DNA from 4 places in the Tardiphaga sp. OK245 genome. Region 3 is predicted to be linked to each of the others. Evidence: predicted binding sites of a transcription regulator. Region 3 holds the regulator's gene; each other region holds the start of a gene.
The links. The regulator PhoB, encoded in region 3, activates phosphate uptake and scavenging genes when phosphate is short. The targets are predictions, from matches to a motif close to TGTCATNNANCTGTCAT.
Positions count from the first base shown of each region.

Region 1 (3,718 bases), 200 kb from region 3:
TCCAGAACCGTGGCCCAAAGGGCCATATCGGCCCGATCCCGCAAGGTAACGGTCATTTGGCCGCTTTGGCCGTCGATTTTGACGTGACCGAAGAACTGCATGCCGGCCGACGGGGGCAAATTCTGCTTATCGGGCCCCGGCGCCTTCACGAAACGGACCTCGGGACCGAAGGTATTGTCGAGCGCCGCCGGGCCGAAGGTTCCGGCGTGGAACGGCCCGGAGACGAACTCCCAGAACGGCTCGAAATCCTGAAACTGCGCCTTTTCCGGATTGTAGTAATGCGCCGCCGTGTAATGCACGTCGGCGGTCAGCCAGACCGTGTTGCGGATAGCGGCCGATTTGATGAAGCGCAGGATGTCGGCGATTTCCAGCTCGCGGCCCCGCACTGGCCCGTCGCCCTGTGCGATGGCCTCAGACCCGGTTTTGTCGGCAGCGTTGTCATAGACGACGAGGCCGATCGGCATATCCGAGGCGATGACCTTCCAGGTCGCCTTCGAGGCCATCAATGCGTGCTTCAGCCAGGCCATCTGCTCCGGACCGATGAAATACGCATCGGGACCATAGCTCTCCTGCAGGTTCGGGCCGTTGGGCCCGCGATAGCTGCGCTCGTCCAGCATGAAGACATCGAGATGCGGGCCGTAATTGAGCGTGCGATAGACGCGGCCAGGCTCGTTCGGATTGACCGAGATCGGATACATCTCGTGAAAGGCACGCGCACCGCGCGCCGCCAGCAGCGTGATGTCGCGCTCCTTGTAGGATGCCGGTAACTGTTTCGATGAAGACCAGTTGTTGGTGACCTCGTGATCGTCCCACTGGCCGAAGATCGGCACCTGCGCATTGAAGGCGCGGACATTGTCGTCCAGCAGATTGTATTTGTGCGCGGCGCGGAATTCATCAAGCGTCTCGGCGACCTTCGCCTTCTCCGGCACCGTGATGGTGTTCTTCCAGATCGTGCCATCCGGCAATTTCGTTTCAGGCAGGATCGGGCCGTCGGCATAGATCGTGTCGCCGGAATGGATCAGGAAATCCGGATTGTGCTTGCGCATGGTGGCATAGGTGACCATGCCGCCATCCTCGGCATTGATGCCCCAGCCTTGGCCTGCGACATCGCCGCCCCAGACAAAGGACACATCGCGGCGATCCGCCGGCGCGGTGCGGAAGCGGCCGATCACGGGCTCGCCGACGATGTCGGTATGCGAGAGATCGCGGAATTTGACACGGTAGAAGATGTCCTGCCCGGCTGGCAGGTTATCGAGCAGCAACTTCGCCGTGAAATCGCTCTCGGGCAGCGCCGTGATAACCGGCAACATGCGCGCATTGCTGAAGGATTCGGTAGTGGCGACCTCCACCATCATCTGCGCCGGCCGATCCGCGCGCGACCAGATCATGCCGCTGCTCGTCCCGACATCGCCGGACTGCACGCCATGCGACACGAGCGGACGATCCGCCGCACGGCTGAGGTAAGGCATCGCCAGGAAGCTTGCGCCTGCTGCGGCTGAGTGCGCGAGGAAGCGACGACGGGAAATATGTAGCGCCATGGCGAACTCCTGATCCTGGCTCTGGCACCAGTGGCTCTAGGCAGATCGCTTGACGCTGCGATGACAAGTGATGCGCAATATCAACACCCGCCAAAGCAAGCTGCGAATGACTGGCAGCTTGATTGACACATTTGGAAATTTCACCTTAACGTGAACGCGACGGTTCCCTTCGGGGATCAAAAGGGAATGCGGTGAGGGGGATCCCCCGATTCCGCGGCTGCCCCCGCAACTGTAAGCGGCGAGCCTGCGCCAAGAGCCACTGGGTGTTCACCTGGGAAGGCGGCGACAGGCACTGACCCGCGAGCCAGGAGACCTGCCGCCAGTCGTGGTCACACGCGAGCACATTGGGCGGGGTGTCCTGGTGGAAGTCACACTGCCTGTTTGAAAGCGGCGGGGCGACTTGGTTTGCGGTGACGTGCCACGTAACCGCGAGTCCTGTTCATGACCTCCGTTTCTCCCGTCGCATTGAAGCGACATACTCCCTTTCTTTATTCTGTTGCTCTCTCCTGCTTTTTGTGTCCGAGCGAAAGCTGGTCGCAAACCTCACAGTCGAGCCAGACGCTCGATCCTGTTGTTGTTCAGCCGTCAGCGACGCCTCAGCGCGCACGCCGCGCCACGAACGGCAATGCATCGCGCGCTGCGCGCTCGCGGCAGCAGCGCAATGTCGCCGCCAATACCGGCGCACCGGTCGCCACGCCGACAGGCGCTGTCTTCGCAGCGCCGACGCTCAACCTCACAGGCACTACATCCACCGGCAGCCGCCTCGGCCTCACGCGCCTGCAGACGCCGGCCAGCGTCGAGGTCATCTCGGCGGAAACCATGGCCGAGCGCGGCCAACAGAACGTCGTCGATGCCGTCACGCAGAATGCCACCGGCATCACCGCCATCGGAGATCCCGGCAATGGCGGCGTCGCCTACAGCACCCGCGGCTTCTCCGGCACGGATTCGGTGAAGATACTGCTCGATGGCACGCGGCTCTATGTCGGCGCGGGCACCGTGAACTTTCCGTTCGACACCTGGTCCACCGAGCGTATCGAGGTGCTGCGCGGTCCGGCCTCCGTGATGTTCGGCGAAGGCGCGGTCGGCGGCGCGATCAACATCATCTCGAAGATGCCATCATGGATTCCGCGCAATCAGGCCGAGATATCGCTCGACAGCAACATGGAACGCCGCATCGCCGTGGACAGCGGCGGCCCGATCAACAAGGACGTCGCCTATCGCATCACCGCCACCGGCAACATGTCGGACGGCTGGGTCGACCGCGGCAACAGCTCGAACATAGCGCTGCATGCTGCCGTGCAGGTCAAGCAGACCGAAGACGTGGTCTGGACGATCTCGACCGACTACGGCGATCGCCAGCCGATGCGCTATTTCGGCACGCCGTTGATCAACGGCCAGTTCGATCCGGCGCTGCGCTTCAAGAACTACAATGTAGGCGACAGCACCATCCGCTGGCAGGATAGCTGGAATCAGGTGAAGACCGAGTGGCAAGTGGCCGACGGCATCTCGATCCGCAACACGTTGTACTATCTGTACAGCAAGCGGCACTGGAAAGAGCTCGAAAATTATGCGTTCAATCCGGCCACCGGCCTGATCGATCGCAGCACCTATCTGGAAATCTTCCACGACCAGCAACAGATCGGCGACCGCTTCGACGCCACGTTCAAGGGCCATGTACTCGGGATGGCCAACGAATTCGTCGCTGGCTTCGACGTCAACCGCATCGACTTCAAGCGCTCGACCAACTCGCCCTATGGTGGATCGTCGTCGGTCGACGCCATCAATTTCAATCCTGGCCTGTACTTCAGTCCCGATCCGCTTACGTCGGACTTCTCCAGCGTGACCAACCAGTACGCGGTGTTCGCCGAGAACCGGTTGTCGGTCACCGAGCAACTGTCCTTGATCGCCGGCGTTCGCCAGGACCAACCGACCGTCGAGCGGACCGACGTTCGCAATGCCGCCAACAGCTACAGCCGGGACTATTCTTCGACCAGTTGGCGCGCCGGTGTGGTCTACACACCGATCAAGGATCTGGCCTTTTACGGCCAGTATTCGGTCGCAGCCGATCCTGTGGGCGGCCTAATCACGGCGAGCAACGCCAACGCCAAATTCGATCTGGCCACCGGCAAACAGGTGGAGATCGGCGTCAAGCAGTCGTTCTGGGGCGGCCGTGGCGAGTG
Region 1 is NZ_FNWZ01000002.1:937,205-940,922, reverse strand. Features, by position in the region: gene BLW80_RS11155 (alkaline phosphatase D family protein) at 1-1,538, opposite strand, end outside; cobalamin riboswitch at 1,684-1,873, shown strand; gene BLW80_RS11150 (TonB-dependent receptor) at 1,980-3,718, shown strand, end outside.
Region 1: BLW80_RS11155 (alkaline phosphatase D family protein) is a predicted target of PhoB. The motif match lies at 1,588-1,604, and genes of this name have one in related genera.

Region 2 (3,718 bases), on a different contig from region 3:
TGCACAACGCTGATGCCATGCTGATCGCCGGTTCGTCTTTGATGGTCTATTCCGGGTTTCGCTTCGTTCAGGCGGCTATGCGGGCGGAGATTCCCATCGCCGCGGTCAATCTTGGCCGCACGCGTGCTGACGAGTTTCTCAGCTTCAAGGTCGAAGATCGCTGCGAGGACGCGCTCGCGTTCCTGCTTCAGCCAGCGGACGCGCCGTAAAACGGCAAGCCTCGGCTCAGGCTGCCAGATCCCACAGTCGCGGACAGCCGCGCAGAACCACGGCGCGGCCCATCGGCGTGAGCGCCGGGTGAGTGTCCGATAGCGCAACCAGTCCCATCGCAACCAGCTGATCGAGCACGTAACGGTTCAGCTTGGCCGGTGGCAGGATCGCTGGGCGAAGCATCCGCAATGTGTCCCACTGGTTTTCGGTGAGCTGATATTCGGTCTCGGTCGACATGGTGTCCTGCTTGGATGAATCAGTGCATTCAGTGCGCATGGCTTACGGAACCCGCATGACCTTGATGCGACATGGCGGGGGCGAAATCTGGAAATCACCGGATTGTTGGATGACGCCAAAACGCTGCTTTTGCGCAGCTGTCACATGGACGTGCAACAGAACGCGCGAACACATGCGCGAATCACGGCGTGCTCAGACCTAATGAAAAGTAGAACAATGTGCCACCCGCATTGAAAAATATCATGCAGCTGATGCGTACGCGCCTCAGCTGGAGGTGGCTTGGCGCGCTCCTTAGCATAGCAATTGCTACGATTGCGTTTATGGCGCTGTCCAAGGCGCTTAAGGGCGTGGATTTCGCCCACGTGCTGTCTGCCATGCACATGGTACCGCCAGGCAGCATCGCGCTGGCGCTGGTGCTGGTGGCGATCTCCTATGGCAGCCTGACGCTGTATGACTGGCTGGCCCTGCAGATGATCGGGCGAGGGGACATTCCCTTCAGGATTGCAGCGCTGGCCAATTTCACCAGCTATCCGATTTCGCACGGAACCGGCGCCGTGCTGCTGGTGTCATCGGCGGTACGCTACCGGATTTATGCACCGCACGGCATCGGCCCAGCCGGCGTCGCCCGCATCTGCTTCCTGACCGGACTCACCTTCTGGCTCGGTAATCTCACCGCGCTGGCGCTGAGCACCTTGCACGAGCCAGGCGCCATCAGTCGGATCGATCAGCTCTCACTCGAGATCAACCGCTTCATCGCGGTCGCAATTCTCGCGGGTATCGTCGCCTATGTCGCCTGGACGTGGAACGGTATGCGGACACTCGGCGGCCGCAACTGGTCGGTGCCGGTGCCGAGCGGGCGCAACGTGTTCTTCCAGATCGGCATCGGGCTCGTCGATCTCGGAGCTGCGGCGCTGGCGATGTATGTACTGATCCCCGAGACGATGGATGTCGGGGTCGCGCAGGTGATCGTCGTCTTCATCGCCGCCACGCTGTTGGGGTTCGCCAGTCATGCACCCGCCGGCATCGGAGTGTTCGATGCGACAATTCTGGTCGGGCTTGGCGGCGAACATACCGAACAGCTGCTGGCTGTGCTGCTGCTGTTTCGGCTGTTCTACCACCTGATTCCGTTCGTGCTGTCGCTGACGCTGTTCGGCGCCGTTGAAGCCTACCGGAATGTGAACAGGCGCAAGCTCGCCTGAATTACTTCGGCAGTGTCAGCATCGCCGATTGCGCATAGCCGCGGAACGGACGATTGAAGTCGAGATTGGCGTGGTGACGCTCGGCGAGTGTCTTCAGCACGTTGAGAAGTTCGCGGCGCGGCGTCACGTCGAATAGCGTCAGCCAGCGCAATAGCAGCTTGCTCGCGATCTTTGGCAACCGCTCCTGATGGCCGAAATCCACGATATGCAGTTGCCCGCCGGGCTTGAGCTGCGAGACGGCGTGATCGAGCACATCCTGCCAGCTCGGGATCATCGAGAGGCTGTAGGAAATCATGACGTGATCGAATGACGGAACAGCAAAGATGCGTGCCGGATCGAAATTCGTCGCATCGCCATGGGCGACGCGAACGGTATCCGTGAGCTGGTTGCGGGCGATCGAGGCAATCGCTGTGGTCAGCATCTCGGTCGAAATATCGATGCCGTAAAATACCGCTTGTGGATATCTGCGGGCAGCCTGAACCAGATTGCGGCCGGTGCCGCAGCCGACCTCCAGCACTGTCGCACCCGGCGCAGGCGCGAGTTCTGCGATGAGCTGATCGCGGCCGAGAAGATAGTACCGGCGCGTCGCGTCATAGATGAAGCGCTGCCAGCGATACATCCGGTTCATGCGATGGGTGGCTTCGTTCGACCATGCGGGCTGACCGCCGTCTTCGTATTCGGAGACAATCGTCATGGCGCACCTCATCGCATCCGGATGAGCGATCCATTTCATCGCAACACGACAGCGGTGTGACAGTAGTTTCGTCGCGGGAATCGGCCGAAATTTAGAATGACTGTCGCAAAACCGCAGTCTGCGCTTGATAAAAATTTCAGATTGTCGATTCGAAGGGTTCAAGAAACCGATGAATACGCATCTGATCGCCGACGCCGTTCGCAATAGCCGTGGTCGCGAGGAAACGACGATCTGGGACAGGCTGTTCGCCTTCTGGTTCCGCCGGCTGGTCTATACCCAGATCTGGGAAGATCCCGAGGCGGACATGGCGGCGCTGAAACTGGCGCCCGGTTCGACGATTGTCACTATCTCCAGCGGCGGCTGCAACGCGCTGTCCTATCTGTCGGCGAAGCCCGAGCATGTCTATGCGGTCGATCTGAATGAAGCGCATCTGTCGCTGCTGAAGCTGAAGCTCGCCGGCCTGCGCGCACTGCCGAACTATCAGGACTTCTGGAAATTCTTCGGCGAAGGCGCCTCGGATACCAATGTCGGCCTGTATCGCGAGCGGCTGCGCCCGCTGCTCGATGCCGAAGCGCGCGGCTATTGGGACGAGCGCGATATCCAGGGCCGCCCGCGCTACGGTTACTTCAGTGACGGCTTCTATCGTCATGGCGCGCTCGGCCGCTTCATCGGCTTCGCGCATACGCTGGCGAAGCTCGCCCGCATCGATCTCAAAGCGTTGTTGCACGAGGACAAGCAGTCCCCGGCGCGCAAGCGCGCGCTGGAACGCCTGCACTGGCTGTTCCACTCCCGGCTCGCTCGTATGATGACGAAGACGCCGGCGCTGTTGTTCAGTCTCGGCATCCCGCCGCAGCAGCGTACATTGCTGGGCGGCAACCAGCCGCTCAACGAAGTGCTGCATCAGCGTCTGCTCGCTCTGATCGACGTGCATCCGAACGCCAACAACTATTTTGCCTGGCAGGCGCTGAGCCGCAGCTATGTCGGCCCCGGTGACAAGTGCTTACCGCTCTATCTGCAGCAGAGCCGCTACGCGGACACCGCCAGCCGCGCCGCTCTGGTCACGCCCGTGCATGCCAATCTGCGCGTGTTCCTGGAGAGCCTTCCAGCCCGCCAGATCGACGCGGTCGTGCTGCTGGATTCGCAGGACTGGATGGCGCCGGATGAAATCCGTGCGCTGTGGGACGCGATCGACCGCGCCGGCAAGGACGGCATCCGCGTGATCTTCCGCACCGCCGGTGCCGAGTCACCGCTGGACGATCCGGAACATGCATCGCTGCGTGAGACGTGGCAGCGCGATGAGGCGCGCAGTGCCAAAGGTCTGGCTGCGGATCGCTCCGGCATTTATGGCGGGTTTCATCTGTATACGCGGAAGGCGTAA
Region 2 is NZ_FNWZ01000004.1:543,057-546,774, reverse strand. Features, by position in the region: gene BLW80_RS21215 (NAD-dependent protein deacetylase) at 1-209, shown strand, start outside; gene BLW80_RS21210 (hypothetical protein) at 226-447, opposite strand; gene BLW80_RS21205 (putative bifunctional lysylphosphatidylglycerol flippase/synthetase) at 768-1,646, shown strand; gene BLW80_RS21200 (class I SAM-dependent methyltransferase) at 1,648-2,340, opposite strand; gene BLW80_RS21195 (BtaA family protein) at 2,510-3,718, shown strand.
Region 2: BLW80_RS21195 (BtaA family protein) is a predicted target of PhoB. The motif match lies at 2,386-2,402, and genes of this name have one in related genera.

Region 3 (3,718 bases):
TGCGCTGATAGGCGAACAACTCGCCGGTGCGGCCCATACCGGTCTGCACTTCGTCGAAGATCAGCAGGATGCCGTTCTTGTCGCAGAGTTCGCGCAGCGCGCCGAAGAACGCGTTGCTCGGCGCACGCACGCCGCCCTCACCCTGCAGCGGCTCGATGAGAATGCCGGCGGTGTTCGGGCCGATCGCCTTCTTCACCGCTTCGATATCGCCGAGCGGCAACTGATCGAAGCCGTCGAGCGGCGTGCCGTAGCCTTCGAGATATTTGGCAGCGCCGGTCGCCGCGAGCGTGCCGAGGGTGCGGCCATGGAACGCGCCTTCAAAGGTGATGATGCGCGTGCGCTCGGGATGGCCCTTGGAGAAATGATAGTGCCGGGTCACCTTGATCGCGCATTCCATCGCTTCCGCACCCGAATTGGCGAAGAACACGAAATCCGCAAAGCTCTGTTCGCACAGCCGGGCGGCGAGACGCTCGCCGTCCGGGCTCTTGAACAGGTTCGACATATGCCAGAGCTTGGTGGCCTGCTCCTGCAATGCGGCGACCATATGTGGGTGCGCATGGCCCAGCGCGTTCACGGCAACGCCGCTGGTGAAGTCGAGATAGCGCTCGCCATCGGTTCCAATCAGCCACGCGCCTTCACCGCGCTCGAAAGCGACATCCGCACGCGCGAAAACAGGCAGCAAGTGAGCCTGAGAGAGGGGCGAAGACGTTGCGTTGCTGGTCATAACCGATCCGATCGAAAAGACTGCGGCCGCGTCGATGACAACTGTGCGAAATCGAACAACGGACCCTAGAAACGAAACGTGCCGCCCTTCTCGGGCGGCACGTGGGCATTATTCTATGTGTGCTGTGAAGACTGTCAACCGCGCACTGCGGCTTTCGAGTCACACGGAGTCGCAGAAAAAGCCGATTTTGCAGCTTTATTTGCAGAAGCATGTGGACGCGGCATGCCCGACTCTTGCGCGCGAGTCACGGCATATTGTAGCTTTTGCCTCGTCGGATACGACATCTCGTGCGGCGGTAGATCCTTTTGACACATCCAGTGCGGCGTAACAGCCGGACGCGAAATTCGCGCCCGGTGAGCGCTAAAGGATTCTGACCGCAGGGATTTTTGAAGTCTCAACTCGCAGCGCTGCCCGGTCAGGCCGGCGCTCACGAAGGGAAAACGGCGATGACGGTAATGACATGGACCGACGATCGCGTCGAACAGTTGAAGAAACTCTGGGAAGGCGGCCTTTCCGCCAGCCAGATCGCTGCGGAACTCGGTAACGTGACCCGCAACGCCGTGATCGGCAAGGTGCACCGCCTTGGCCTGTCCGGCCGTGCCAAGAGCCCCTCCTCGGCAGCTCCGCGGCAGCGCAAGGCGCGCCCGGCACAGCAGATGGTGCGCGTCGCCCGCCCGATGGCCCGTGGCAACACAGCATTGGCCCATAACTACGAGATCGAGGCCGAGCCCGACCCGATCGCCTATGACAACATCGTGCCGATCAGCCAGCGCCTGTCGCTGGTCGAACTCAACGAAGCCACCTGCCATTGGCCAATCGGCGATCCGTCGAGCGCGGACTTCTACTTCTGCGGTGGCAAGGCCCTGGCCGGCGCCCCCTATTGCGCACATCACTCGCGCATCGCCTATCAGCCGGCCAGCGACCGCCGCCGCGCGGTGCCGAAGCCGACGCGCTGAGCTGGAAAGCATCTAAACCAAATGAAAATGCCCGGCGATGAGCCGGGCATTTTTTGTTTGGGGGCTTCTAACCTCGCCCCGCTTGCGGGGAAGAAGGAAGATACCTACTCCGCCGCCTTGTCGAACCGGTCGTCCAGCGCGTAGCCGGCGCCGCGCACGGTGCGGATCGGATCTGGCTCACCGGCGGGGTTGAGCAGCTTGCGCAGGCGGCCGATATGCACGTCGACGGTGCGCTCGTCGATATAGATGTCGCGGCCCCAGACGCTGTCGAGCAACTGTTCGCGGCTGAACACGCGGCCCGGATGTTCCAGGAAGAACTCCAGCAGGCGATATTCGGTCGGACCGAGATCGATCGGACGGCTTGAGCGCACGACGCGGCGCTTGTCACGGTCAAGTTCGATGTCGCCAAACGCCAAAACGGTAGCGAGACGCTCGGGAGCTGCACGACGCAGCAGGCCCTTCACGCGGGCCAGGAGCTCCGGCACGGAGAACGGCTTGACGATGTAGTCGTCGGCACCAGTGGCGAGACCGCGAACGCGCTCGCTCTCTTCGCCACGCGCCGTCAGCATGATGATCGGCAATGCCTTGGTTTCGGGCCGTGCGCGCAAGCGGCGGCACAGTTCGATGCCGGACAGGCCCGGCAGCATCCAGTCGAGCACCACGAGATCCGGCACCCGCTCCTTCAAGCGGGTGTCGGCATCGTCGCCGCGAGCGACGGTTTCAACATCATAGCCTTCGGCGTCGAGGTTGTAGCGAAGCAGCGTCGTTAGCGCCTCTTCATCTTCCACAACCAGAATGCGTGCATTCACAGCCATCTTGATCAATACCCTCAGTGACGTCCGACAAGTTTTTAAATCATGATCCTTGCGGAAGACTGGCTCCCACTTTTCCGGATCATGCTTCAGACCGTCGGCGTATTCGCGAATGTGGTCATGTCGCCCTTCGGGCGCTTGTCGAGGATTTGCTGGCCCTCGATCATGTAGAACACGGTTTCCGCAATATTGGTGGCATGGTCACCGATCCGCTCGATGTTCTTGGCGCAGAACATCAGGTGGATACAGAACGAAATGTTACGCGGGTCTTCCATCATATAGGTCAGGAGTTCGCGGAACAGCGAGGTGCAGATCGCGTCGATTTCCTCGTCGCCCTTCCACACCGTCATCGCGGCGGGCAGATCATGTGCGGCATAGGCGTCGAGCACGGCCTTGACCTGGGTGGTCACGAGGTCGGTCATGTGCTCGAGGCCGCGGATCAGCTTCAGCGGATGGAAGTCGCTGTCGAGTGCATTGACGCGCTTACCGATATTCTTGGAGAGATCGCCGATGCGTTCCAGATCGGTAGCGACGCGCAGCGCGCCGACGATCTCGCGCAAATCGACAGCCATTGGCTGGCGCTTGGCGATGGTCAGCACGGCGCGCTCTTCGATCGTGCGCTGCAACTGGTCGATCTCGGAGTCAGTGGCGACGACGCGCGCACCGAGCGCGACGTCCCGGCGGATCAGCGCGTCGACGGATTCGACGATCTGCCGTTCCGCGAGGCCACCCATCTCGGCAACGAGACGGGTCAGCTCCTGCAGATCGTCGTCGAAAGCCTTGGTGGTGTGTTCAAAAGCCATCTCAAATTCCTCCCGCGAATATGTCGCGTCAGCCGAAGCGGCCGGTGATGTAATCCTGGGTGCGGCGATCGGTCGGCGACGTGAAGATCTTGTTGGTCTGATCGAACTCGATCAACTCGCCGAGATACATGAAGGCTGTGCTGTCGGAGACGCGGGCAGCCTGCTGCATGTTATGGGTCACGATCGCGATCGTGTACTGATCCTTCAACTCGTCGATCAGCTCCTCGATCTTCGCAGTCGAGATCGGATCCAGCGCCGAGCACGGCTCGTCGAACAGGATCACTTCCGGCCGCACCGCGATGGTGCGCGCGATGCACAGGCGCTGCTGCTGACCACCCGACAGGCTGAGGCCCGACGCGTTGAGCTTGTCCTTGACTTCGTTCCAGAGTGCACCGCCGCGCAGCGCCCTCTCGACGCGGATGT
Region 3 is NZ_FNWZ01000002.1:1,135,293-1,139,010, reverse strand. Features, by position in the region: gene BLW80_RS12035 (aspartate aminotransferase family protein) at 1-724, opposite strand, end outside; gene BLW80_RS12030 (GcrA family cell cycle regulator) at 1,171-1,680, shown strand; gene phoB (phosphate regulon transcriptional regulator PhoB) at 1,785-2,489, opposite strand; gene phoU (phosphate signaling complex protein PhoU) at 2,582-3,295, opposite strand; gene pstB (phosphate ABC transporter ATP-binding protein PstB) at 3,324-3,718, opposite strand, start outside.

Region 4 (3,718 bases), 210 kb from region 3:
AAGCGGATGCCGCGTTGACGCGCTTTGCCCGGCCGGGCTATCGCTGGCCGCAGAAATTGCCCCGATTGGACGTTCCATGACCACGATCTTGAAGAGCCTGCCCAAGGGCAAAAACGTCGGCATAGCTTTCTCCGGCGGCCTCGACACGTCAGCGGCGCTGCTCTGGATGAAGCAGAAGGGCGCCAAGGTCTTCGCCTACACCGCCAATCTCGGCCAGCCTGACGAAGCCGACTACGACGAGATTCCGCGCAAGGCGATGGAGTTCGGCGCCGAGAAGGCGCGCCTCGTCGATTGCCGCGCCCAGCTCGTCCATGAAGGCATAGCCGCGATTCAAGCCGGTGCCTTCCATGTCTCGACCGGCGGCATCGCCTATTTCAACACCACGCCGCTCGGGCGCGCCGTCACCGGCACGATGCTGGTCTCGGCCATGAAGGAAGACGGCGTCAATATCTGGGGCGATGGCTCGACCTATAAGGGCAACGATATCGAGCGGTTCTACCGCTACGGCCTGCTGACCAATCCGGACCTGAAGATCTACAAGCCCTGGCTCGACGATCAATTCATCGACGAACTGGGCGGCCGCGCCGAAATGTCGGCCTTCATGACCGCCCACGGCTTCGCCTACAAGATGTCAGCCGAAAAGGCCTATTCGACCGACAGCAATCTGCTCGGCGCCACCCATGAGGCCAAGGATCTCGAACAGCTCGACAGCGGCATCAAGATCGTCAACCCGATCATGGGCGTGCCGTTCTGGCGCGACGATTGCGCCGTCAAGGCCGAGAAGGTCGTGGTGCGGTTTGTGGATGGCCAGCCCGTTGCGCTGAACGGCCAGATCTTCACCGATCCTGTCGCGCTGTTCCTCGAGGCCAATGTCATCGGCGGCCGCCATGGCCTCGGCATGAGTGACCAGATCGAGAACCGCATCATCGAGGCGAAGAGCCGCGGCATCTATGAAGCACCCGGCATGGCGCTGCTCCACATCGCCTATGAGCGCCTCGTGACCGGTATCCACAACGAAGACACCATCGAGCAATACCGCATCAGCGGCATGCGGCTCGGGCGGCTGCTTTATCAGGGACGCTGGTTCGATTCCCAGGCCTTGATGCTGCGCGAGACGGCGCAGCGCTGGGTCGCGCGTGCGATCACCGGCGAAGTGACGCTCGAACTGCGCCGCGGCAATGACTACTCGATCCTGAACACCCAGAGCCCCAACCTGACCTACGCGCCGGAGCGGCTGAGCATGGAGAAGGTCGAGGATGCGCCGTTTACCCCCGCAGACCGGATTGGCCAGCTCACCATGCGCAACCTCGACATCACCGATACCCGCGCCAAGCTGGATCTCTATTCGAAGACGGGCCTGTTGAGCACCGGCGAAGGCTCGAACATTCCAAAGCTCGACAACGATAAGAACTGAGGGCGCGGCGGAGACGCTCGAACTATAAGATCAAACGGCCGGATGTCGTCGTCACGTCATCCGGCCGTTATATTGGAAGGACATCGCCTCACGCAGGCTCTCGCTCGGGACGTCCACCATGAGAAACACGTCGTTGCTGGCCGCGTTTGCGGCTTTTTTCATGAGCGCGCCAATCTGCGCGCAGACGATCTATCCGCTCGACCGCGCTGATATCCTTGCGGGCGCGAAATTCGACTTCAAGGTCGAGTTTCCCGAACTTATTCAGGCCGCCGACATCAAGGTGACGATCAACGGCGCCGACCAGACTGCGGCGTTCGGCAAGACCGCGGACTACATCGCGAAGGAAGACGGCAAGGATCAGTCCGCGCTGCTGCTGCGCGACGTAACGCTCGACAAAGCCGGGACTTACAAGATCGAAGTCAGCGACGGCGTGCGCAGCCGCGCGGTGATGTGGAACGTCTACGACACCGGCCCGCGCAAGGCGAAGAACGTGATCCTGTTTATCGGTGACGGTATGTCGCTGGCGCACCGCGTCGGCGCCAGAATTCTTTCGAAGGGCATCACCGAAGGCAAGAGCCGCGGCAAGCTCGCGATGGACGACATGCCGCATATGGCGATGGTAGCAACGGCGGGCTCCGACTCCATCATCACCGACTCCGCCAATTCGGCCAGCGCTTATGCCACCGGCCACAAGACCGCAACCAATGCGATGGGCGTCTATGCGGATCGCACCGCGAATGTGTTCGACGATCCGCAGGTCGAAACCATCACCAGCCTCGCGAAGCGCAAGCTCGATCTGGCGATCGGCATTGTCACCAATACCGAGGTCGAGGACGCGACACCCGCCGCGATGATCGCGCATACCCGCCGCCGCGCGGCCTATGACGAGATCGTTGCGCAGTTCCTTGCGGCCAGGCCGGACGTATTGATGGGCGGCGGCGCAGCGAATTTCCTGCCGCAGGCGGCCGCGACATCGAAGCGCAAGGATGACGTCGACTATGTCGCACGCTTCCGCGATGCCGGTTATTCGGTGGCGACCACGGCGCCCGAACTGAACGGCCTCGCCAAGAAGTCGGAGACGCGCAAGCTGCTTGGACTTTTTACGCCTGGCAATATGGACGGCGTGCTGGACCGCAAGTTTCTCGGCGGCGGCGGCGTGAAGAAATTTCCGCAGCAGCCTGATTTGACCGAGCAGGTGCATGGCGCGCTCAAGATCCTGTCGCGTAACGACAACGGCTTCTTCCTGATGGTCGAGTCCGGCTTGATCGACAAATACGCCCACCTGCTCGACATGGACCGCGCCGTCTATGACGTCATCATGCTCGACAATGCCGTGCAGCTCGCCCGCGACTGGGCAGCCAAGCGTGGCGACGACACGCTCATCCTCGTCGTCTCCGACCACAGCCATCCCAACAGCCTGGTCGGCACCGTCAATGACGACATGAGCAAGGAGTCAAACCTGCCGCTGCGCGAACGGCTTGGCGTCTATGAGAAGGCCGGCTTCCCGAACTATCCCGCACCGGATGCCGAAGGCTATCCATCGCGCATCGATGTCAGCCGGCGGCTCGCGATCATGTCGGCCAGCCTGCCCGACCACTATGAGACGCTGCGGCCGAAGCTCGACAACCCCAACGATCCGACCGAGAAGGGCGACGAGCCCGGTACCTTCAAGGCCAACGAGAAATACAAGAATGCGCCGGGCAGTATGCTGCGGCTCGGCAACCTGCCGGCAATGATGGGCGCCAGCGTGCATTCCGGCGAGGACGTAATCCTCACCGCCACCGGCCCCGGCAGCGACCGTGTGAAGGGTTCGATGGACAATACGGAAGTGTTTCGCGTGATGGCGGATGCGTTGGGATTGGCGGCGAAGTAGTAGCGTCTTTCCCTCCCTCAAGCGGCTCAGCCGCGCAATGGGGAGGGTGGCGCGATGCGAGCGTCCAGCGAGTATCGTGACGGGTGGGTTGGCGCAGCACACGGCGCTCTCAATTGCGGAGACACCCCATCCCGGCCTATCGGCCGCCCCTCCCCACTGCGCGGCTATGCCGCTTGAGGGAGGGAAGCCATTGGCAGCAGCGTACTATAAAAACAAAAATGGCCGGAATCGCTCCCGGCCATTTTCTTTCATATCAAACCGCTCAGCGACGCGGCGGCGCGGTACCTGGAGGCGGCGGGGGTAGCGACGCCTGACCGCCGTTCAACAGCGGCGTGATGTTGCGGATCGTGACGCGGCGGTTCTGGCGCTCCGGACCGTCGGTCTGGATCTTCAGATACTGCTCGCCATAACCCTGCGACGTCAGGTTTTCC
Region 4 is NZ_FNWZ01000002.1:923,534-927,251, reverse strand. Features, by position in the region: gene argG (argininosuccinate synthase) at 77-1,414, shown strand; gene BLW80_RS11090 (alkaline phosphatase) at 1,533-3,287, shown strand; gene BLW80_RS11085 (OmpA family protein) at 3,550-3,718, opposite strand, start outside.
Region 4: BLW80_RS11090 (alkaline phosphatase) is a predicted target of PhoB. The motif match lies at 1,469-1,485, and genes of this name have one in related genera.